2 regions of the Thalassospira sp. MBR-102 genome follow, and region 2 is predicted to be linked to the other one. Evidence: riboswitches for the same ligand, from Rfam matches in the RefSeq annotation. Region 2 holds a riboswitch; the other holds the start of a gene.
What was found. Region 2 has a riboswitch for glycine ahead of ABIE64_RS14205 (L-serine ammonia-lyase). Riboswitches for the same ligand answer to the same signal wherever they lie in the genome.

Region 1 (10,906 bases), on a different contig from region 2:
ACACCTGCAAAAAGCAAAAAGCTCCGCCTGATCCGCGGAGCTTTTTATTTTGATCTCGCATCCTTGCCTTGGGGGCAGGCCCCTAACGCGGCAGCAAAACCGGGATCGGTTCTGACCGGCTGTCAAAATCGCATTCAAAAGTCGGGTCGGTGTGTTTGGCAATGAAATGCACCACACCTTCGCGGAAATCTTCCTTGATCGGCGACCAGCTCATGAAGACACCGCCGCGATTGTCATATTCGCGAATGTCACGGTCATGGGACAGTTCAACAAAACTGTGGCCCAGATCTTCGGTGGCCCCGGCGACAAGCCATGACGGTTTGATCCCGCCATGCCACAGCAGATAGACACCGCCAACATTGTCAAGTTTCAGCTCGCTGAAATCATCGATCATGAACAGGCGATAATACTCGCCACGCGGGCTTTTCCGCCATTTGATATCTTGTGCTTTCGGCTGGCGCAAAGTGCCAAGCGACCAGAATCCCATTTCATCCTCCAAGCGCACCAAAACACGCGCAACTGCTCGTTACGCGCATCCCAACGCTGCTTTTGTTTTTATGAACTCGACGATATCCGAAAAATGTAAACTTTTGGTTGACCGATTACAAATCGCGATATCGCAAAATCCTGTTCTTAAACAAGACTTCTTCTGGGTTTCAACCCTGAATATAAGACGGGTACCCCGATTTGGAAATACTCAGTCGAACAATTTGTCGATGTCGTCCTGACTGATCCCCTCGCCTTCCAACTGCGGACCATTCAGAAGATCGTCATCCTCGTTCTTCGGCGTCCCGTCATCATTTTCGGGAACCGGCAGATCGGTAAAGGCATCCTCGCCCCAGATCAGGATCATGTTGTGAACCCGTTCTTCAACGAATTCAAGGGTCCGAACCACCTTGTTGATGCGCTGGCCGGTGATGTCCTGAAAGTTACAGGACTCGAAAACCTTGGTGACCAGAAACGCGATCTGTTCGACATGTTCGGCCACAAAGTCGGATGGTGCCGAATTTTTAAGCGTCATCGCCAGATCGTCGATCTGTTCGGCGGATTCAAGGATCGTATGCGTTGCCATTTCCGTATCCTTGATGATCGCATCAAGTTCGGTGGTCGCACTGACAAGGCGGTCATCCTCGGCCTTCGGATGACGCAGCGACGCGATCTGCATCTTCGCCCTGTGAATATGTTCGTTCATTTCCTCGATCTGCTTGCGGATCAGTTCGAGGTCGTCTTTGTCCGGTTCCGACGCACCCGGACGATTGCTATGGGTAAAATTGCTGCTGACCGGATCGGGCAATACATCCATCGCATCGCCATCCGATGCCGGTGCGATATGGGTGGCATCAATACTGCCCCCGGCACGCACCGCATCGCGCAGTTGGGCTACTTCCGACCTCAGGGCACGAATTTCATCAAGTACAGCCTGATTGATCCCGGATGCGTCAACGGTCGCAGCCGGTTTCGGCGCTGGCAATGGCGCACCTGCCCCCATACCGGTTTCAAGCGTCGGATCGAAAAAGGAATCCGACCAATCTTCGACCACACCACCCGAACGTTCTTTTAAACGGCGTTCTGCGGTGAAAACCTTCTGCACGCGACGTGTCATGGCTGACTTCAATCCTCCGGCAACGGGCTTGACCCGATCCCTGTTCCCCCGATCACCCACCCCCGTGGTCAGATGATCACATTAAAACGAGTATAAGGGTCCAGATTGCTACAAGTCCAATGGGTTTCAAGAACAAGCCTTTGAAAAAGAACACCCCGGCCAGATGACCGGGGTGCGCAAAAAGGTTATGTTGCGTTGCAAATCAAGCAGTTTCAGGCATCCAGCGCAGAACCGGCTTTCTTGCCGCTGCCGTCTCGTCAAGACGACGGCGTGGCGTCAGATACGGTGCATTCTTGAAGAATTCCGCATCGCCCGATTCTGCCTTGGCCACCAATGCCAGAACCGCGTCGCAGAACTGGTCAATCGATTCCTTGGTTTCCGTTTCCGTCGGCTCGATCAAAAGCGCACCATGAACGACCAGCGGGAAATACATGGTCATCGGGTGGAAGCCCTCGTCGATGATCGCTTTCGCAAGATCCAGCGTCGAAACACCGGTATCTTTCAGGAAATCATCGTCAAACAGGGCTTCGTGCATGCAATAGCCCGGAAACGCCACGCTCAGCTTGCCTTTAAGGCGCGCCAGCAGATAGTTGGCATTCAGAACCGCATCGCCCGACGCCTGACGCAATCCATCCGCACCGTGGCTTTTCATATAAGACAGCGCACGAATGAACATGCCCATCTGGCCATGGAACCCTTTCAGGCGACCGAACGGTTTGTTGCCGTCCTTCTCGTCTGCGGTTTCCACCAGATGGAATTTCTCGCCCTTGCGCACGACATAGGGGATCGGTGCGAACGGGGCCAGTGCGTCGGAAAACACAACAGGACCCGAACCCGGTCCACCGCCGCCATGCGGGGTCGAAAAGGTCTTATGCAGGTTGATATGCATCGCATCAATGCCAAGGTCCGCCGGGCGCACCCGTCCGACAATCGCGTTGAAGTTCGCCCCATCGCAATAGAAATACCCACCGGCCGCATGGACCAGATCGGCAATCTTGCGAACGTCGCGCTCAAACAACCCACACGTATTCGGGTTGGTCAGCATGATACCGGCCACATCGTCGCCAAGCTTGGCTTCGAATGCCGCAAGGTCCACACGGCCATCTTCGGTCGCGGGGATCGAATCAACCGTAAAACCACAAGCCGCCGCCGTTGCCGGGTTGGTCCCGTGGGCCGATTCAGGCACCAGAACACGACGACGGTTTTCACCGCGCGCATCAAGGGCCGCCCGGATCGCCATCATGCCGCAAAGTTCGCCCTGTGCGCCCGCTGCGGGCGACATGGAAACCGCGGGCATCCCGGTCAGAACCAGCAACCAGTGTGCGCAACTGTCGATCAGTTCAAGTGCGCCCTGAACCGTGCTTTCGGGCTGCATCGGATGCAGGTCGGCAAGACCGGGCATCCGCGCAACCTTTTCATTCAGGCGCGGGTTATGTTTCATCGTGCACGAACCCAGCGGGAAGAAGCCAGAATCGATGCCAAAGTTTTTCTGCGACAGGCGCGTGAAATGACGCACCACCTGCGGCTCGGACAGGCCCGGAAGACCGACATCGCTATCGCGATCAAGGCCGCCAAGGCGTGATTTGATGCCCGCTGGCTTCGGAAGGTCAACACCGGTACGCCCCGGTTCGCCCATCTCGAAAATCAGCTTTTCCTCAAGCACAAGTCCACGGTTACCGGTATGGGTGGTAAAGCTCATGCCAGCACCTCCTTCAATGCAGACGCAAGGTCCGCGATGTCTTCGTCGGTGTTGGTTTCGGTCGCCGCCACCAAAAGGTAATTGCCCAGATCGTCACGGTTCGGATACAGGCGCGACAACGGAACGCCGCCAAGAACACCCTTGGCAACCAGTGCCTCGACCACCTCGGCTGCCGGTTTGGCAAGCTTGACGGTGAACTCGTTAAAGAAGCTGTCATTGACCACTTCCGCACCCGGTACCGCATCAATCGCATCGGCGGTCTTGCACGCCGTTTCATGGTTAAGTGTTGCCACACCACGATACCCGTCTTCACCCAGAAGGCTCATATGCACCGTAAAGGCCAACGAACACAGCCCGGAATTGGTGCAGATGTTCGATGTCGCCTTTTCGCGGCGGATATGCTGCTCGCGGGTCGAAAGTGTCAGAACAAAACCACGCTTGCCATCCTGATCGACCGTTTCACCACACAGGCGGCCGGGCATCTGGCGTACCAGTTTGCTGGTCGTGGCAAAAAGCCCGACATACGGGCCGCCATAATTCAGGTTGTTACCAATCGACTGGCCTTCGCCGCAGACGATGTCCGCGCCAAAGCTGCCCGGTGACTTGACCGCGCCAAAGGCCATGGCCTCGGTAAACACCACAATCAAAAGCGCACCCTTGGCATGACACGCATCCGCAAGCTTGGTGTGATCCTGAATACGGCCAAACACGTCCGGATACTGGACAACCACACACGCGGTCTGATCATCGATCAGATCGTCAAGCTCATCCGCGGTTGCCTGCTTTTCCGGGTGCCCGTCACGACCGGCAACTTCGGTATCGCTATACTGGCAATAGGTTTCCGTGACTTCACGGTAATGCGGATGCAAGCCACCCGACAGAACCGCCTTCTTGCGGCGCGTGGCCCGGCACGCCATCAGAACGGCCTCCGCGCACGACGTTGCCCCGTCCCACATCGATGCGTTGGCCACATCCATGCCGGTGATCGATGCCACCTGGGTCTGGAATTCGAACAGATACTGCAACGTGCCCTGTGCGATTTCCGGCTGATACGGGGTATAGGCCGTCAGAAACTCACCACGCTGGATGATGTAATCGACCGTGGCCGGAACATGGTGGCGATACGCCCCCGCGCCCAGGAAGCTCGGCACGCTGGCCGTGCCCATGTTTTTGGCGGCCAGTTTCGCCATGTCGCGTTCGACCTGCAATTCACCAAGATGATATGGCAGATCGACCGGCTCGGACAGCAACGCGCCTTCGGGCACGTCGCTATATAACTCGTCAACGGACCCGGCCCCGATGGTTTCAAGCATCGAGGCGCGATCCGCACTGGTTAGCGGAAGATAACGCATATCTTAAAGGCCTTCGACAAAGTCTTTATACGCAGCTTCGTCCATCAGCTCATCAAGCTGGGACTCATCGGAAAGTTCCATGCGGAAGAACCAGCCATCGCTTTCCGGGGCTTCGTTCACCAGTGCCGGATTGTCATCAAGCTCTTCGTTGGCTTCGACAACGACACCATCAAGCGGCGCATAAACGTCGCTGGCGGCCTTGACCGATTCGACAACCGCCGCATCGCCATCCTTGGTCAGCTTTTTGCCAACTTCCGGCAGCTCGACATAAACGATATCGCCAAGCGATTGCTGGGCGTAATCGGTAATGCCAACGGTCGCGACACCGTCTTCATATTCAACCCATTCATGTTCCTGCGAGAATTTTTTAGCCATGGTAATTCGTCCCTGTAAGATCAGTTGTCTCTAAAATCTCGGTATCTTTTGCGGGCCGCAAACGCTGCCCGAACTCTTTTTTTCTGATGATCAGCCGCGATAGTAACGATGTGCCGCAAACGGCAGTTCGACGATTTCCGCCGGGCGTGCCTTGCCGCGCACCATCAGATCGACTTTGGTACCCGGGGCGGCAAATTCAATTGCGACATATCCCATCGCAATCGGGCCATCCACGGTCGGGCCAAAACCACCGCTGGTGATTTCGCCGATTTCTTCACCGTCACTGTTCAGGATCGGGGTGTGTTCACGCGCCGGGGCCTTGCCTTCGGGTTTGATCCCGACACGTTTGCGATCCGCCCCATTGGCAAGCTGATCAAGGATCACATCCGCACCCTTGAACCCGCCTTCTTCGCGGCGGCGCTTGTTGATGATCCAGTTCAGGTCACCCTCGACCGGGGTGGTCGTGGTATCGATATCGTTGCCATACAGGCAAAGACCGGCTTCAAGACGCAGCGAATCGCGCGCGCCAAGGCCAATCGCCTCGACCTCTTCCTCGGCCAGAAGCTTGCGCGCCAGTTCTTCGGCGCGCTCATTCGGCACGGAAATCTCATACCCGTCCTCACCGGTATAGCCCGACCGGGTGACAAAGCACGCGATACCGGCAATATCGATCTCGGCAAAGCTCATGAATTTCATATCGGCAACCGCAGGCGCAAACCGTGCCAGCACGCGGGCCGCATCCGGGCCCTGCAACGCCATCAATGCGCGATCATCAATCTCGATCAGCTCCACACCGTTATCAAGATTGGCCCGCATATGGACAATGTCATCATCCTTACACGCCGCATTGATCACCAGAAACAGGCTGTCGCCCGCATTGGTGATCATCAGGTCATCAAGGATCGTGCCATCGTCATTGGTAAAGGCGGAATAACGGGTGCGGCCGGGTTTCAGAATCGCGATATCACCGGGTACCAGCTTTTCAAGCTCGGCGACGCGATGTTCGCCGGTCAGGCGAACCTGCCCCATATGCGAAACGTCAAAAAGACCGGCCTTCGCACGGGTATGCAGATGTTCGCCCATAACGCCCAGCGGATATTGCACCGGCATGCCGTAACCGGCAAACGGCACCATCTTGGCACCCAGTTCGACATGCAAATCATAAAGGGCGGTTTTCAGCAGTTCGGTTTGATGATCGGCCATCAAGGTCTCCAGACAGGCGTTGAGAAACATAGCCGACCAGTGGCCAACCACGTCCCCCTCTGTCTTGGAGCCTGAAAGAATCACAGCCGGTTTGGATACCGGTCTGCTTACATCTTCGGCGAGGCGCACATCGATTTCTGATGCCGCCTGCTTTCCAGAGTCCCATCTCCCCGCGGTCCGTTTGCCTGAGAGTTTCCGGGGTGGTTGCTCCTTCGGCGTCCGCGCAATCCCTATCGATGCAATCCGACGCATCGATCAAGACCGTGGCACTCTCCCACGGGGATCATTTGGGTATGCCCCCTTATACGGATTTGAATCCGACCAGACCAGCCCCAAAAATCATATCCTTTCGACCCCACCCATTAGTATGAGGATTAAAAGCTCTTTTTTAGTCCCTCCGGCAAATGTCCATTCTTTTGTATGAGGATTACCGAAAACGAACTTTTGTCCAAAAACGAAAATCCCGCCACGCGATGCGGGCGGGATTTGATTATTCACTAAAAATGAATAATAGGCCGGATTATTAATTTTTTCCGAAGCGTCGATTGTAGTCGAGCTGGTCGGCACTCAGCTGGAAACCAAGATAGATTTCATAATCCGGACCGGCCCAGACATCATCCAGCGGCACGTTCAAAGTCACCTGCTCGTCGCGATAGCGCGCCAGGTTCAAATTGCTCGGAAACACCATGTCGACATCAAACAGATTTTTCTGGATAAACTCGCCGGACGGGTCCTTAAGTGCCACGAAATACTGGAGTTTTGCGTTGCGTCCCTGCGCTGCCGGGCCCAGTTCGGCATTGATCACCGGGCTGATGACAACGTTCAGGACCTTTTCTTCAAGGTCATAGCCGCAATCGCCCAGATATCCGGCAAATTCGGCTTCAAGGATAACATCGGTCAGGTCTTTGCCCTGACCATTGAACTGCACCAGACGGGCGGTATCATTGGGCAGGAAGGCACGCGGGCATGCCGGGACCGGCTGTTCTTCGAACGTGCCACACGCTGCCAGAAAACCGGCAAACGACACCAAACCCAATGCACAAACACGCCGCAGTCCGTTCGCAATCGTCATCCAAGCCTCTATAGAACTGGTCAAATTCGCTGTCATGCCCGATCCGGGCACAGCCGCGCGCAGTCTATTCGCTCCGATATGGCGACACAACCCGCTTCCGTTTGAAATCAGTGCATTCACAACAATTGCCACCAATACATGCATCCACATCCATCTTTGCATGGTGTCTGTCATTGCACGTCCGGTGCTGGCGGGTTATGTAACGAAGACACTTGAATAATCGCGGCTGGTGTCGCGCATCATGAACATTCGGACCCGTATCATGTCTGACAAAGCCGACCTTCGGATCATCCTTGCCAACCCGCGCGGTTTCTGTGCGGGGGTGGATCGTGCGATCGAGATCGTCGAAAAGGCGCTGGTGAAGTATGGCGCGCCGGTCTATGTCCGCCACGAAATCGTCCACAACAAATTCGTGGTCGACCGCCTGCGCGATATGGGTGCGGTTTTTGTCGATGAACTCGATAGCGTCCCGGACGGGGTTCCGGTGATCTTTTCCGCGCACGGCGTGCCGAAATCGGTGCCCGAAGCCGCCGAAAACCGCCAGCTTGAATATCTTGATGCAACCTGCCCGCTGGTGTCCAAGGTCCATCGTGGTGCGGAACGCCACCATGCGGACGGCAAACATATTCTTCTGATCGGCCATGCCGGTCACCCCGAAGTCATCGGCACCATGGGCCAGTTGCCACCGGGCAGCATGACCCTGATCGAGACCGAAGAAGACGCCGAAAACCTTCAGGTCGAAAACCCCGAAAACCTTGCGTTTGTGACCCAGACCACCCTGTCGCTGGACGATACGGCCAGGATCATCTCGATCCTGCAAGGCCGTTTCCCGGCGATCGAGGTCCCAAAGAAAGAAGACATCTGCTATGCGACCACCAACCGCCAGCACGCGGTCAAGCTGATCGCGACCGACGCCGATGCCATTCTGGTGCTGGGTGCACCAAACTCGTCGAACTCGAACCGTCTGGTCGAAGTCGCGAAACGCGAAGGATGTGACCGTTCGGTTCTGGTCGAACGCGCCAAGGATATCGACTGGTCAAAACTCGAAGGCATTTCGACCCTTGGCATTACCGCAGGTGCATCCGCCCCGGAAATTCTGGTCGAGGAAGTCATTGATGCCTGCCGTGAACGTTATAACGTCACGGTCGAAACCCTGACTTTGACCAACGAAAACGTCACCTTCAAGCTGCCCCGCCAGCTTGCCAGCTAACCCAGCTCTGATGCAGGAAATCCGGATATCCCATGGCCGTCTATACCGACGTTTCTGACGAAGATATCGCCCGTTTTGTCGCCGAATACGATATCGGCACCGTGATTTCGTTCAAAGGCATCGCCGAGGGCGTCGAAAACACCAACTTCCTGCTTCAGACCGATCAGGCATCCTTCATCCTGACCCTGTATGAAAAGCGCGTGAACCCGGATGATCTACCCTTTTATCTGGGCCTAATGGATCATCTGTCGGCCAAGGGACTGAACTGCCCGACACCGATCCACGGCAGGGACGGGGTTGCGTTACGCCGTTTGTGCGGACGTCCGGCCGCCATCACATCCTTCCTGAACGGCATGTCGCCGCGCCGGATCATGCCCCATCACTGCATGGGGCTTGGCACCGCGCTGGCGCAATTGCACACCGCCGGTCAGGATTTCGACATGTATCTTGGCAATGCGCTAAGTGTGAAGGGCTGGCGTCCGCTGTTTGAAAGCTGCCGTGCCGATGCCGATGGCGTTCAGCCCGGTCTTGAAAAACTGATCGAGGATGAACTGGCCTTCCTCGAAGCCAACTGGCCCCATCAGTTGCCCGCAGGCGTAATCCATGCCGACCTTTTCCCGGATAATGTGTTTTTCTTCCCCGGCAAGGACGACGTTTCCGGCCTGATTGATTTCTATTTCGCGTGCAACGATCTGCTGGCCTATGACATTGCGATCTGCATGAATGCGTGGTGTTTCGAACCCGATAACAGCTTTAACGTCACCAAGGCCCGCAACCTTCTGTCAAGCTATGGCAAGGTGCGCGCATTGTCCGATGATGAACTGTCCGCCCTTCCGATCCTTGCGCGCGGGGCGTCGCTGCGGTTCCTGCTGACCCGTCTTTATGACTGGATCAATACGCCCAAGGATGCGCTGGTCACACCGAAAAACCCACGCGAATACATCAATAAACTGCGCTTTCATCAACGGATCGACAGTGCCAGTGCCTATGGCCTGGGCGAGGAATAGAATTATATGACCGGAACGGACGACAAACGCGTCGAAATTTACACAGACGGCGCGTGCAGCGGCAATCCCGGCCCCGGTGGCTGGGGCGCGATCCTGCGATTTAATGGCGTGGAAAAGGAAATGTCGGGCGGTGATCCCGAAACCACCAACAACCGTATGGAAATGATGGCTGCGATCAGTGCGCTTGAAGCATTGAAACGCCCCTGCATCGTCGACATTTATACCGACAGCAGCTATGTCCGGGACGGAATTACCAAGTGGATTTGGGGATGGCAAAAACGCGGATGGAAAACGGCCGACAAAAAGCCGGTCAAAAATGTCGAGCTTTGGCAAAGGCTTCTGGAAGCTCTTAAAACGCATAAAGTTGAATGGCACTGGGTCAAAGGTCACGCCGGACACCCCGAAAACGAACGATGCGACGAACTCGCCCGTCAGGCCGTACCAAAATAAACGCATCCTAAATAAGAAAAACAAAATAAACTTGGTAGACAAGTCCTTGAAGCTGCTGGACTTCGATCCAAAATAGATGGGTCGAATTACTTTTTGTGAATGCTATATGAAAAAAATGAAATCAAACTTGCTTTTGGGCTGACTTCCAGATTGAGTAAGCACAGTCTTAGGGGTATTGGAGCCCACCCGAAGGTCGAGTATGGTTGCCATTAACTAGTCGATAGTGGGTGCCGAGGAGAAATACGCTTGTCGCGCGGATCGTACGGCTTTTTACAACGGAAGTCGCTTAGCAGCCGATTGCTTTTCATCGCGCTGCCGCTGGTTTCCCTGTTCTCCCTCGCCCTGTTCGTTGTCTTCGGATACGTCAGTTACACGGTTCTGCGCGATGATTTGAACGAGAAAATCGAACAAACCGCCGATATCAATGCCCGCGTTCTGGCAACACCGTTCTGGTATCTTGATGTCGACAATATCGAATCAGCCCTGAACGCCATGAGCCGGGATCGCGATATTGTCGCGGTGCAGGCATTGGGGGCCGATGGCACAGAATTCGCCCATACCGGCGTATCACAATCCGAGCTGAACGATACCCTGCGCCTGTCGCGTCGCGTGTTCTTTGAACGCAATAATGTGCGTCATGACGTCGGCGAGCTTGTGATTTACTTCACAGAAGCCCGCGTTCAGGATTTGCTGTTCCGCCGGATGGTGATCGACATGATCCTGTTCGGTTTGCTGATTGCGGTTGTTGCCGCAAGCCTTCTGATCGCGAACAAGCGTTCGATCAAGGAACCGCTGAACCGGCTTTTGCATTCCATCCGCATGACCAAACATGGTCGTCTGCGCCGCCCGGTGGAATGGAACAGTTCGGACGAACTGGGCCTTCTGATCCGCGAATATAACGAAATGGTCGCCCTGCAGGGACAGGCACAGGAAGA
Region 2 (10,906 bases):
AGGCCTTTGTCTTTCGCTGACCGGGATTGAACTGCCCGCCCCGGCCCTGAAAGCCATCGACATGCTGGCAATGTCATCGGGACCGGTGGCGCTGTTTGTGATCGGAGCGGGTCTTGTCGGGCTTAAAATCCGGGGTATGCGCGTTGATATGGCGCGGATCGTTACTGGCAAACTGATCCTGCATCCGCTGATCGTATTTTCCCTTGTCTGGCTGATGCCGCCGATGGAGCCGGTCCTGCAAATTGCCGCGGTCAGTTTTGCCTGTTCGCCGATGCTGAGCATCTATGCGGTCTTTGGACAACGTTATGGCCATGAAGGACTCTGTGCCGCATCGCTTATGATCGCAACGTCACTATCCTTCATCACCATATCAACCGCCCTTTGGCTGCTTGACACCACGCAGGTTTTCGGACCTATGCCTTGACATCCCCGGCATGGGCAAGGATTTCTTCGGCCTCGCGAATTTCCTGCTGCTGGGCCCACATTTCGGCATAAAGCCCGTCCTGTGCCAGAAGGTCCTGATGGCGGCCGCGTTCGGCGACCTGCCCGTCGCGCAGCACGATGATTTCATCGGCATCAATCACGGTCGAAAGCCGGTGCGCGATCACAAGCGTCGTATGCCCGCGTGACACATCGCGAAGCGCCTGCTGGATATCCTTTTCGGTACGGGTATCAAGGGCCGATGTCGCCTCGTCAAAGATCATGACTTTCGGGCGTTTCAGCAACATGCGCGCAATCGATACACGCTGTTTTTCCCCACCGGAAAGTTTAAGCCCGCGTTCGCCGACCATGGTTTTAAAGCCCTGTGGCAGGGCGGCGATGAAGCCATCGATGCTGGCGAGTTTGGCGGCATTGGTGATTTCCGCCTCTTCCGCTCCGGGGCGACCATAAGCGATGTTATAGGCAATCGTATCGTTAAACAGGACTGTATCCTGCGGCACGATACCGATCGAACGACGCAGGGATGTCTGCGACACATCGCGGATATCCTGCCCGTCAATCGTGATCCGACCGCTTGAGACGTCATAGAAACGGAACATCAGGCGGGTCAGGGTCGATTTGCCCGCCCCGCTTGGCCCGACAACAGCAACGGTTTTGCCCGCCGGAACTTCGAAACTGACACCCTTCAGAATCTGACGATCCGGGTTATAGGCGAATTTGACATCATCGAACCGGATTGCCGCATCCGCACAAACCAACGCAGGTGCCCCGGCCTTGTCTTCGACTTCTTTTTCGACGTCGAGTAACGAAAACATGCGTTCCATGTCGGTCAGCGACTGCTTGATCTGCCGATAGACAAAACCAAGGAAGTTCAGCGGCATGTAAAGCTGCAACAAATAGGTATTCACCAGCACAAAGTCGCCAATGGTCATGTTGCCATCCTGAACACCCTTGGCCGCCAGAAGCATGTTCAGAACCAGACCAACCGCAATGATGGCACCCTGCCCGATATTGAGCTTGGACAGGGATTCCTGCGACTTCACCGCCGCCGTTTCGTAACCGCGCAAGGCATTGTCGTAACGCCGGGATTCGTGATCCTCGTTATTGAAATACTTGACCGTTTCATAATTGATCAGACTGTCGATGGCCTTGGTGTTGGCTTCGTCATCGCGCTGGTTCATTTCGCGGCGGAACTTCATGCGCCATTCGGTCACGATCAGGGTGAACGCGATATAGATCACGATGGTGACAAACGTGATCAGCGCGAACCAGAAATCATAAAGCACCCACAGAATGCCCGACACCATGAAGATTTCAAGCAGGGTCGGCAGAATGTTGAACAGCATGAAGGACAGAAGGAATTCAATCCCCTTGACCCCGCGTTCAATGGCGCGAGAAAGCCCGCCCATCTGACGATCCAGATGGAACCGAAGCGACAGGGCATGTAAATGTTCAAAAACGCCAAGGGCGGATGTCCGGATGGCACGTTGCGCGACCTTGGCAAAGACGGCATCGCGCAATTCCCCGAAGGCCGAGGATAAAACCCGCACCAGCCCATAGGCGACAATCATCCCCACCGGCACAACAATCAGGGATGTCGCATCGGCACCACCGGACGAAGCACCGGCCTTGCCACCGCCGTCAAGCGCATCGACGGCGTATTTATACAAAACCGGGACATAAACGTTGGCGACCTTCGCCCCGACCAGAAACAGCAGGGCGATAACCACACGGACCTTGAGCTCGAACTCGCCACGCGGCCAAAGATACGGCAGAAAAGTTTTAACAACACCAAATTCAGCGCGGGCTGATGGCTGGTTATCACCCATATTTTTCAAGTTTTTATCCCCTGGTGGGTACCATGTGACGTGTCCGACACAGCCCCGGCTTTCCGATTGACGTCCCGCTTTCCCAAAACAACAGATGGCCCGTAATCAACGATTTGGCAAGCAAGTCGGACAAGAAAGCATGTCTTGCCGTCTACGGAATAGTTCGCAAAACATTGATTTATCGTTCCTAGATGATTGCAGTTACGCGGTCAGAGGGATATTTTGTCAAATTGTCGATAAAATTGCGATAAGCCCGCCCCGGGAATTCCGGCCTGCGGGACATCTTCAAGGAACGGAACCAGGACCATGACGGCACTTGCCAGCATCGAAACCCAGGACATCGCAGCACTGATGCACGACATGGGCATCAATGCCCGTGAAGCTTCGCTGAAACTGGCACAGGTCCCGTCCGAACCAAAAACCGCTGCCCTTAAGGCCGCCGCCCGGAAACTCCGCGAAAATGCCGATATCATTCTGGCCGCCAATGCACGCGACATGGAAGCAGGCCGTGCAAAGGGCCTGACGCCAGCATTGCTTGATCGTCTTGCGCTTGACCCTGCACGCATCGAAAGCATGGCGTCCGGGGTCGAAGCAGTTGCCGACCTTCCCGATCCGGTTGGTCGCGAACTTGCCCGCTGGAGCCCCGAACGCAACGGGCTCGATATCGCGCGCGTGTCTGTGCCGCTTGGCGTGATCGGCATCATTTATGAAAGCCGCCCGAATGTGACGGCCGATGCCGGTGCCATGTGCATCAAATCGGGCAATGCCGCCATCCTGCGCGGTGGTTCGGAAAGCTTCCATTCATCCCGCGCGATTTTTGACTGCATGCTTGCCGGTATTCTCGATGCCGGTTTGCCCGAACATGCGCTTCAGATGATCCCGGTGACGGATCGCGCCGCCGTTGGCGAGATGCTGAAACTGTCCGATTACATCGACGTCATCGTCCCGCGCGGCGGCAAGTCGCTGATATCGCGCATTACCGATGAAAGCCGGATTCCCCTGTTCAAGCATCTGGAAGGGCTTTGCCATACCTATGTCCATGCCAGTGCGGATGTGACCAAAGTCGTCGATATCGTGGTGAATGCCAAGATGCGCCGGACCGGCATTTGCGGTGCGACCGAAACCATCCTGATTGATCAGGTGGTTGCCGATGATCTGTTGCCGAAAATTGCCGCTGCCCTTGCCGACAAGGGATGTGAAATGCGTGGCGATGCCAGCGCGCAAAAGGCAGACACCCGCATCCTGCCTGCCACGGACGATGATTGGATCACCGAATATCTTGATGCCATTGTGTCGATCAAGGTCATCAATGGCGTCGAAGAAGCGGTCAACCATATCAACACATATGGATCGCATCACACCGACGCCATTTTGGCCGAGGATACCGATGCGACCGCGACGTTCCTCAATGGTGTTGATTCCGGCATCGTGATCGTCAATGCATCGACACAGTTTGCTGATGGCGGCGAATTTGGCATGGGGGCCGAGATTGGCATTTCGACGGGCAAGCTGCATGCACGCGGCCCGGTCGGAGTCGAACAGCTGACCAGCTATAAATACATCGTGCGCGGCACCGGCCAGACCCGCCCATGAGTTTTTCGACGCCCAGAAGTCATAGTGCCCCGCCCCGCGTCGGATTGCTGGGCGGGTCGTTTAACCCGGCGCATGAAGGGCATCTGCATATATCGCTGGAAGCCTTGAAAACCCTGCAACTTGATGCAGTCTGGTGGCTGGTGTCGCCGCAAAACCCGCTCAAGCCCGCCCAGGGTATGGCCGACCTTGCCGACCGGTTCGATTCGGCGCTGATGATGGCAAAGCATCCCCGCATTGTTGTTTCTGCAATTGAATCAGAACTGGGAACCCGTTATACGGCCGACACTCTCGCAGCCTTGCAGCGTCGTTTTACCCGAACGCGGTTCGTATGGCTGATGGGGGCGGACAATCTGGCCCAGTTTCATAAATGGAAATGGTGGGACAGGTTGATTTTGCGCGCTCCCATTGCGGTTCTTGACCGCGAGGGGTATTCTAACAAGGCATTGTCCGGGACGGCAGCCAAGCGTATGGAACGCTGGCGCATCCCATCGGACAGGGCGGGTTTGCTGGCCGATCTCGATGTTCCGGCCTGGGTTTACCTGCCAATAAAGCGCCATCCGGCTTCTTCGACCGCAATCCGCGCCGAAGGCAGATGGCAGGTTTGACCGGCGGGAGTTCCCCGGATCCGAAACGGATCGGGCTCTCTTGCGTAAATTGAGGTGGCGACCATAGGTACCGCAAAAAAGACTCTGACCCCGGGCGAGCTTCTTGCCCTTATCCAGAGCACGCTAGAAGATGACAAGGCCGAAGACCTTGTCACCATTAATCTGATCGATAAAACCTCCCTTGCCGATCATATGATCATTGCAACCGGGTCATCCTCCAGACGGGTGGCGTCGATGGCAGAGCATATTGTCGAAAAGCTGAAAGAAGCAGGTCAGGGCCGTGCCCAGGCCGAAGGCAAGGAACAGGGCGACTGGGTTCTGGTTGATGCCGGCGATGTCATCGTCCATCTGTTCCGCCCGGAAGTTCGCGCTTTCTACAACATAGAACAGATGTGGGGCGTTGAAAATCCGGCGCTTAAACAGCAGGCGGCGCGACTGTATTAATACAGTCCGCCCCGGTTTGCCCTGACCACCGCGGGGATTGGCCATCGGTGGTCCCCATGCGGGCGGAGCCAGATCGGAAAGATGCAAATTACCCTTGCTGCGGTGGGCCGAATGAAAAACGGCCCCGAGAAAGATCTTTTTGACCATTACGCAACCCGCCTGCGCTGGCCCTTTGCCGTGCGAGAAGTCGAAGAGAAGAAAAAGCTGCCCCCCAATCAGCTTAAAGACCGCGAGGCGGAGCTTTTACTGGGCGTCATCCCCGAAAATGCCTTTTTGATCGCACTTGACGAGCATGGCCGCGAATATGGCTCCATCGATTTTGCTGCAAAGCTTGAAGGCTGGATCGATCAATATGCCGGAAATATCGCCTTTGCCATTGGCGGGGCCGACGGCCATGGGGACGCTATCAAAACACGCGCCAATACGCTTTGGTCACTTGGCAAGGCGACTTGGCCCCATATGCTGGTGCGCGCCCTGATTGCCGAGCAGCTTTTCCGCGCCCATGCCATCCAGACCAACCATCCATATCACCGGGAATAATCCCCAAAGTCACCAAAAGCATTGGTTCCCCCACTCTTGGATAAGTTGTTTCAAATTTTGTCCATGGGTATTTCTCTATCTGTTTGAGTAGGGGAATTAACGATGCAAAACAGATACTTAAAGATTGCCGCCGTTATCGGTTTGGCAATGCTGACCGGCGCGTGCGCAGCTTCGCGTAGCGTTGTCGAAATTCAGGAACCGGCCAAAATTGAGAACCCGGCGACTGGGCCGGCCGTTAAAATCGTTTCGGTCGAAGACAAACGCCAATTCGAGATTGATCCATCAACACCGGATATCCCGTCGCTGTCGAATGACGAGATTGATGATGTCACCTTTACATCGCGTGCCTATGCCCGCAAACGCAACACCTATGGAATGGCACTGGGGGATGTTTTGCTGCCCGAAGGCAAAACTGTTGCCGATGCCGTCAACAAGGCAATCTCCAACGGCTTCAAACAGGCCGGATACCGTGTTCTTGAACCGGGGGACGCCGAATATGACAGCGCCGACGCCGTCGATGCCGACCTGATTAAGTTCTGGTCATGGTTCGAACCCGGTTTCTGGCAGGTCACGGTGCATAATAAGTCCGAAGTGACGTTGAAGGGCAACGAACTGAACAAGGGCGAACCGGTTACAGTCACCGACAGCTATCAGGAAAAGATGCAGATGGTCCTCGACAGCGACTGGCAAAGCAGTGCTGTTAATGCCCTACGCGAACTTTCATCAAAGATTGCCGAAAAACTGGAAACGCTTAAGTAACCGGCTTTAACGCAAATCATACTGCATGCGCACGACACCGGACTTGTAGTGCTCCGATGCCACCAGTTTCGGTGTCGTGCCCACAGCATCCCGGCCAAACAGCCGGATGCCATCTCCCAGAATTTCGGGGATGATGAACATTTCAAGCTGATCGACAAGGCCGCCAAACAGGAATTGGGTCACAACACTGGCCCCACCGACGATCCAGATATCGCCGGTATCGGACCTGTCATCGCGAAGCTGGCTTGCCAGTTCCACAAGACTACCGCCATAGGCCTCTGTATTGGCCGGGCGGTTATCGGGCAAATCGCGCGATGTCAGGACAATCGTGCGGCGATCTTCATAGGGCCAGTCACCAAATTCCATCACCTGATCAAAGGTTTTTCGCCCGATGATCAGTGTTCCCACGGTGCCCAGAAAGCCCTCGAAATCGAACTCGGCCGGATCGAATTGATCAAGCCAGTCAACAGCACCATTGGCGCGCGCGATATAGCCATCCAGACTGACCGCGATATAGATGCGGAACAGTTTCTTTTTCATGCTTTGCCCAACCTGTTCGAGGTCTTTGCCCCGTTTTTGATTTCTCAATGATATCAGATTGCAGGCGCAAGGTGGCAAGAATCGGGCCGGATGAAAAACACCCCCGAAACGGCGGCTTCGAGGGTGTTTGGTCGGTATTTCAAACTGTCAGCTCAACATTCGACCACGTTGACATTGACCGCCAGCCCGCCCTGGCTGGTTTCCTTGTATTTGCTTTGCATATCAATGCCGGTCTGGCGCATGGTTTCGATTACCTTATCGAGTGACACGGTATGCTGACCATCACCGCGCATTGCCAGACGGGCAGCATTGATCGCCTTGACCGCCCCCATGGTGTTGCGTTCGATGCAGGGTACCTGTACCAGACCGCCAATCGGATCACAGGTCAGGCCAAGGTTGTGTTCCATGCCAATTTCGGCGGCGTTTTCAACCTGTTCGGGGGTACCGCCCATGACGGCACAAAGCGCGCCTGCCGCCATTGAGCAGGCCACACCGACCTCCCCCTGGCAACCGACTTCGGCGGCAGAAATCGACGCACGCTTTTTATAGATCGAACCAATGGCCGCCGCCGTTAACAGGAATTCGCGTATTTTCCCCTGTGTCACATTGGCCCCGAACCGTTCGTAATAGCGCAGCACGGCGGGAATAACACCCGCCGCCCCGTTGGTCGGGGCGGTCACGACGCGCGAACCGGCAGCATTTTCTTCGTTAACCGCAAGGGCATAAAGATTGACCCAGTCGATCACGGTCAACGGGTCCTTAAGCCCCGCTTCTGGCCGTTCCGTCAGTTCAAGGTAAAGTTTGCGCGCACGCCGTTTGACATTCAGCCCGCCGGGCAGGATGCCATCGGTTTTGCAGCCACGCTCAATACAATCCATCATCGCGCGATGCACGCGGTCGACAAATTCCTCGGTCTCGGCAGGTTCACGCCAGCTTTTTTCGTTTTCGGCCATGACTTCGGCAATCGACAGCTTTTCCTTTTTACAGATCGCCATCAGTTCATCGGCCGAGGAAAAAGGATAAGGCAGTGTGATATTATCGCCGGAATATTCCGCCCCGCGATCATCGCCCGAGACGATAAACCCACCCCCAACCGAAAAATATTCCTGTTTGTGCAAAACAACACCGTCACGGTCAAAGGCGGTGATCCGCATGCCGTTGGGGTGTTCGGGCAGGCTTTCGGTCATATGGAAAACAAGGTTGGTATCCCGGTTGAAGGCAACCGGATACGCGCCGTAAAGCTGTAATGCGTGATCTTTATCAATCGCATCCATTGTCGGTGCGATCCGGTCGGGATCAACCGAACGCGGTCGTTCCCCCGAAAGCCCCATGATCACCGCGGTATCGGTGGCATGGCCCTTGCCGGTCAGGGCAAGCGATCCGTAAAGATCGACAATTACCGAGCCGATTTTTTCCAAAAGATTCCGGGCTTCGAGTTCCAGACAGAACCGATAGCCCGCGCGCATCGGGCCGACCGTATGCGAACTCGATGGGCCGATGCCGATGGTATAAAGATCGACAACGGAAAGATTAACGTCTTGCGGACGCTGCTTATTTTCTTCGGTCAAATGGGCCTCCCACGGCTCTTTGTCATGCGGATCAATGCCACATGACGTTATAGAACCGGTGTCTTGCCCCCTCTGTCCCTTGACCTGAGATTGTGCGCCCTGTTGCCAAAAACAAAGAAGTCTTTGACGCCATGGCTTCATCCTTCGGTGGAAATATGGTGCCGGGCATTGGCCCCGTACCGCTTTCTCTCTCCAGAGCCTCAATCCGCAACGGTCCATCTGCCTGAGAGTTTTCGGGGCTATTGCTCCTTCGGCGCCGATCTGATCGCGGGATCAAAGCGGGCTCTCCCATCGCGGTTATTCGAGGTATCACCGTAACGCCCGAGATTACAGGCAGGTGATGATCCTTGTCAAAAAGCGACTTTGCAAGCGCACAAAAAATACCCGGTCGGAAGGCTGTTCAATACCGGCATTCATGATAGATTGCGCGTTGAAAATGCTATGATTGGCAGCGTCTGATGGCGGACCCACCGCGCCCGGCGTCTTTGTACGGATGGCAAAATTGCCGGATAATAACCATCTTTACCGGTAATTCAGCCTTTTACCTTATTTCGTGTACTTTAGTTCGTGGGATTATGATTGTGACTGTATCAAATACCGTAAAGCGCCCGCGTCCGGTGGTGCTGTGCATTCTGGATGGCTGGGGTTATCGCGAGGAAAGCAAGGACAATGCGGTTGCATTGGCCAATACCCCTGTTTGGGACGCGCTTTATGCCAACAATCCGACCGGCTTTCTGAAAGCCTGCGGTCTTGATGTCGGCCTGCCCGAAGGACAGATGGGCAATTCCGAAGTCGGCCATATGAATCTTGGTGCCGGCCGGGTTGTGATGCAGGAACTGCCAAAAATTGACGAGGCTGTCAAAACCGGTTCGATCGCCGATACCGATACCGTCAAAAAGGTTATCGCCAAGCTGAAAGAAAGCGGGGGCGTCTGTCATATCGCCGGGCTTCTGTCCGAAGGCGGGGTGCATTCCCATCAGGCCCATATGGCGGCCCTTGCCAAAATCATCGCATCGGCCGGTGTGCCGGTAAAAATCCATGCCTACCTGGATGGCCGCGATACCGCCCCCAAAAGTGCCGCCAAATTCCTTGAAAAATTTCGCGCACTAATTGGTGATGCCAATGTTGAAATCGTGACCGTCACCGGGCGCTATTACGCGATGGACCGCGACAATCGCTGGGAACGCGTCAGTCAGGCCTATTTCACGATGGTAAAGGGCAAGAATTACGCCGATGGCCGCACCGCTGAAAGTGCCGAAGCCGCAATCAGGGCAGCCTATGATGCCGACACCACGGATGAATTCGTTCTGCCGACCGTGATTGGCGATTATGCCGGCATGAAAGACGGCGACGGGCTTTTGATGACCAATTTCCGGGCCGACCGCGCGCGTGAAATTCTGGCCGCGATCTGCGCACCGGACTTTGACGGGTTTGACCGTGGCACCCCGATCAGATTTGCCGTGCAGGCCGGTATGGTTGAATATTCATCCGACCATGCAAAATATATGGATGCGATCTATCCGCCGCAGGTGTTGCCAAATATCTTTGGTGAAGTCGTTTCCAGGGCTGGCATGAAGCAGTTGCGCATCGCGGAAACCGAAAAATATCCGCATGTGTCCTTCTTCTTTAACGGCGGCGAAGAACAGGTTTTCGAGGGCGAAGACCGTATTCTGGTGCCATCGCCCAAGGTCGCGACCTATGATTTGCAGCCGGAAATGTCGGCCCCGGAAGTGACCGAAAAGCTGGTGGCGGCGATCAGGGCTGAAACCTATGACGCGATCATTCTGAACTTTGCCAACCCCGACATGGTCGGCCATAGCGGCATTTTGTCCGCCGCGATGAAGGCCGCCGAAGCGGTCGATACCTGCCTTGGGCAGGTTGTTGATGCGGTTAAATCGGTGGGCGGCGTGATGTTCGTTACCGCTGATCACGGGAACTGTGAGATGATGGTGGATCCGGAAACCGGCGAGCCGCACACCGCGCATACGCTTAATCTGGTGCCGACCATTCTGGTGAATGGACCCGAAGGCGCGACACTGGAAAATGGTCGCCTGGCCGACGTGGCACCGACTTTGTTGCAGCTTCTCGGGCTACCGCAACCGGCGGAAATGTCCGGCAAACCGTTGATCAAGGGTTTGAAAGGGAATGATGCGCTTCTTGCGAACTGATCTGCGTTCCAAGACCGCCCTGCCTGCGCTGGCTGTGATTGCAGCCATGATCGCGGGCGGGGCAGCGCCGTCTTTTGCCCAGTCGCTACGCAAGGTCGACAGTCAGCTTGATAAACTTGAAAGCCAGCTGTCAGAGCAGCAAAAGCAGGAAGAATTCCTGGCGCGTAAATCGCGCGAACTCTGGACCGAGGAACAGGCGCTTCAATCCGAAGCCATTTCGGTCGCCAGACGCGCCCAGCGCCTTGAAACAACCCTGACCGATCTTGAAGATCAGCTTGCCGAACTTGAAGTGCGCGAAAAGCGGGCCGCCACCAGCCTTGAAGACAAAGCCGGGCAATATGCCCGCATCCTGATGGCCTTGCAGCGTTTGTCGACCACCCCGCCCGAAGCTGTGATCGCCCTTCCGACCAGCCCGCAGG

Region 1: it holds a riboswitch for glycine, as region 2 does, so the genes downstream of both, gcvT (glycine cleavage system aminomethyltransferase GcvT) here and ABIE64_RS14205 (L-serine ammonia-lyase) in region 2, are expected to answer to the same signal.

What each region holds. Positions count from the first base shown of each region.
Region 1 covers NZ_JBEPTC010000002.1:113,541-124,446, forward strand. Annotated here, with positions in the region: gene ABIE64_RS04015 (hypothetical protein) at 83-487, opposite strand; gene ABIE64_RS04020 (protein phosphatase CheZ) at 698-1,603, opposite strand; gene gcvPB (aminomethyl-transferring glycine dehydrogenase subunit GcvPB) at 1,806-3,302, opposite strand; gene gcvPA (aminomethyl-transferring glycine dehydrogenase subunit GcvPA) at 3,299-4,654, opposite strand; gene gcvH (glycine cleavage system protein GcvH) at 4,658-5,029, opposite strand; gene gcvT (glycine cleavage system aminomethyltransferase GcvT) at 5,120-6,232, opposite strand; glycine riboswitch at 6,290-6,392, opposite strand; glycine riboswitch at 6,396-6,519, opposite strand; gene ABIE64_RS04045 (hypothetical protein) at 6,756-7,340, opposite strand; gene ispH (4-hydroxy-3-methylbut-2-enyl diphosphate reductase) at 7,567-8,514, shown strand; gene ABIE64_RS04055 (homoserine kinase) at 8,547-9,521, shown strand; gene rnhA (ribonuclease HI) at 9,528-9,971, shown strand; gene ABIE64_RS04065 (putative bifunctional diguanylate cyclase/phosphodiesterase) at 10,218-10,906, shown strand, end outside.
Region 2 covers NZ_JBEPTC010000008.1:29,495-40,400, forward strand. Annotated here, with positions in the region: gene ABIE64_RS14165 (AEC family transporter) at 1-424, shown strand, start outside; gene ABIE64_RS14170 (ABCB family ABC transporter ATP-binding protein/permease) at 414-2,270, opposite strand; gene ABIE64_RS14175 (glutamate-5-semialdehyde dehydrogenase) at 2,577-3,863, shown strand; gene ABIE64_RS14180 (nicotinate-nucleotide adenylyltransferase) at 3,860-4,468, shown strand; gene rsfS (ribosome silencing factor) at 4,523-4,912, shown strand; gene rlmH (23S rRNA (pseudouridine(1915)-N(3))-methyltransferase RlmH) at 4,994-5,452, shown strand; gene ABIE64_RS14195 (hypothetical protein) at 5,555-6,211, shown strand; gene ABIE64_RS14200 (dihydrofolate reductase family protein) at 6,218-6,751, opposite strand; gene ABIE64_RS14205 (L-serine ammonia-lyase) at 6,904-8,319, opposite strand; glycine riboswitch at 8,390-8,517, opposite strand; glycine riboswitch at 8,521-8,620, opposite strand; gene gpmI (2,3-bisphosphoglycerate-independent phosphoglycerate mutase) at 8,895-10,487, shown strand; gene ABIE64_RS14215 (murein hydrolase activator EnvC family protein) at 10,465-10,906, shown strand, end outside.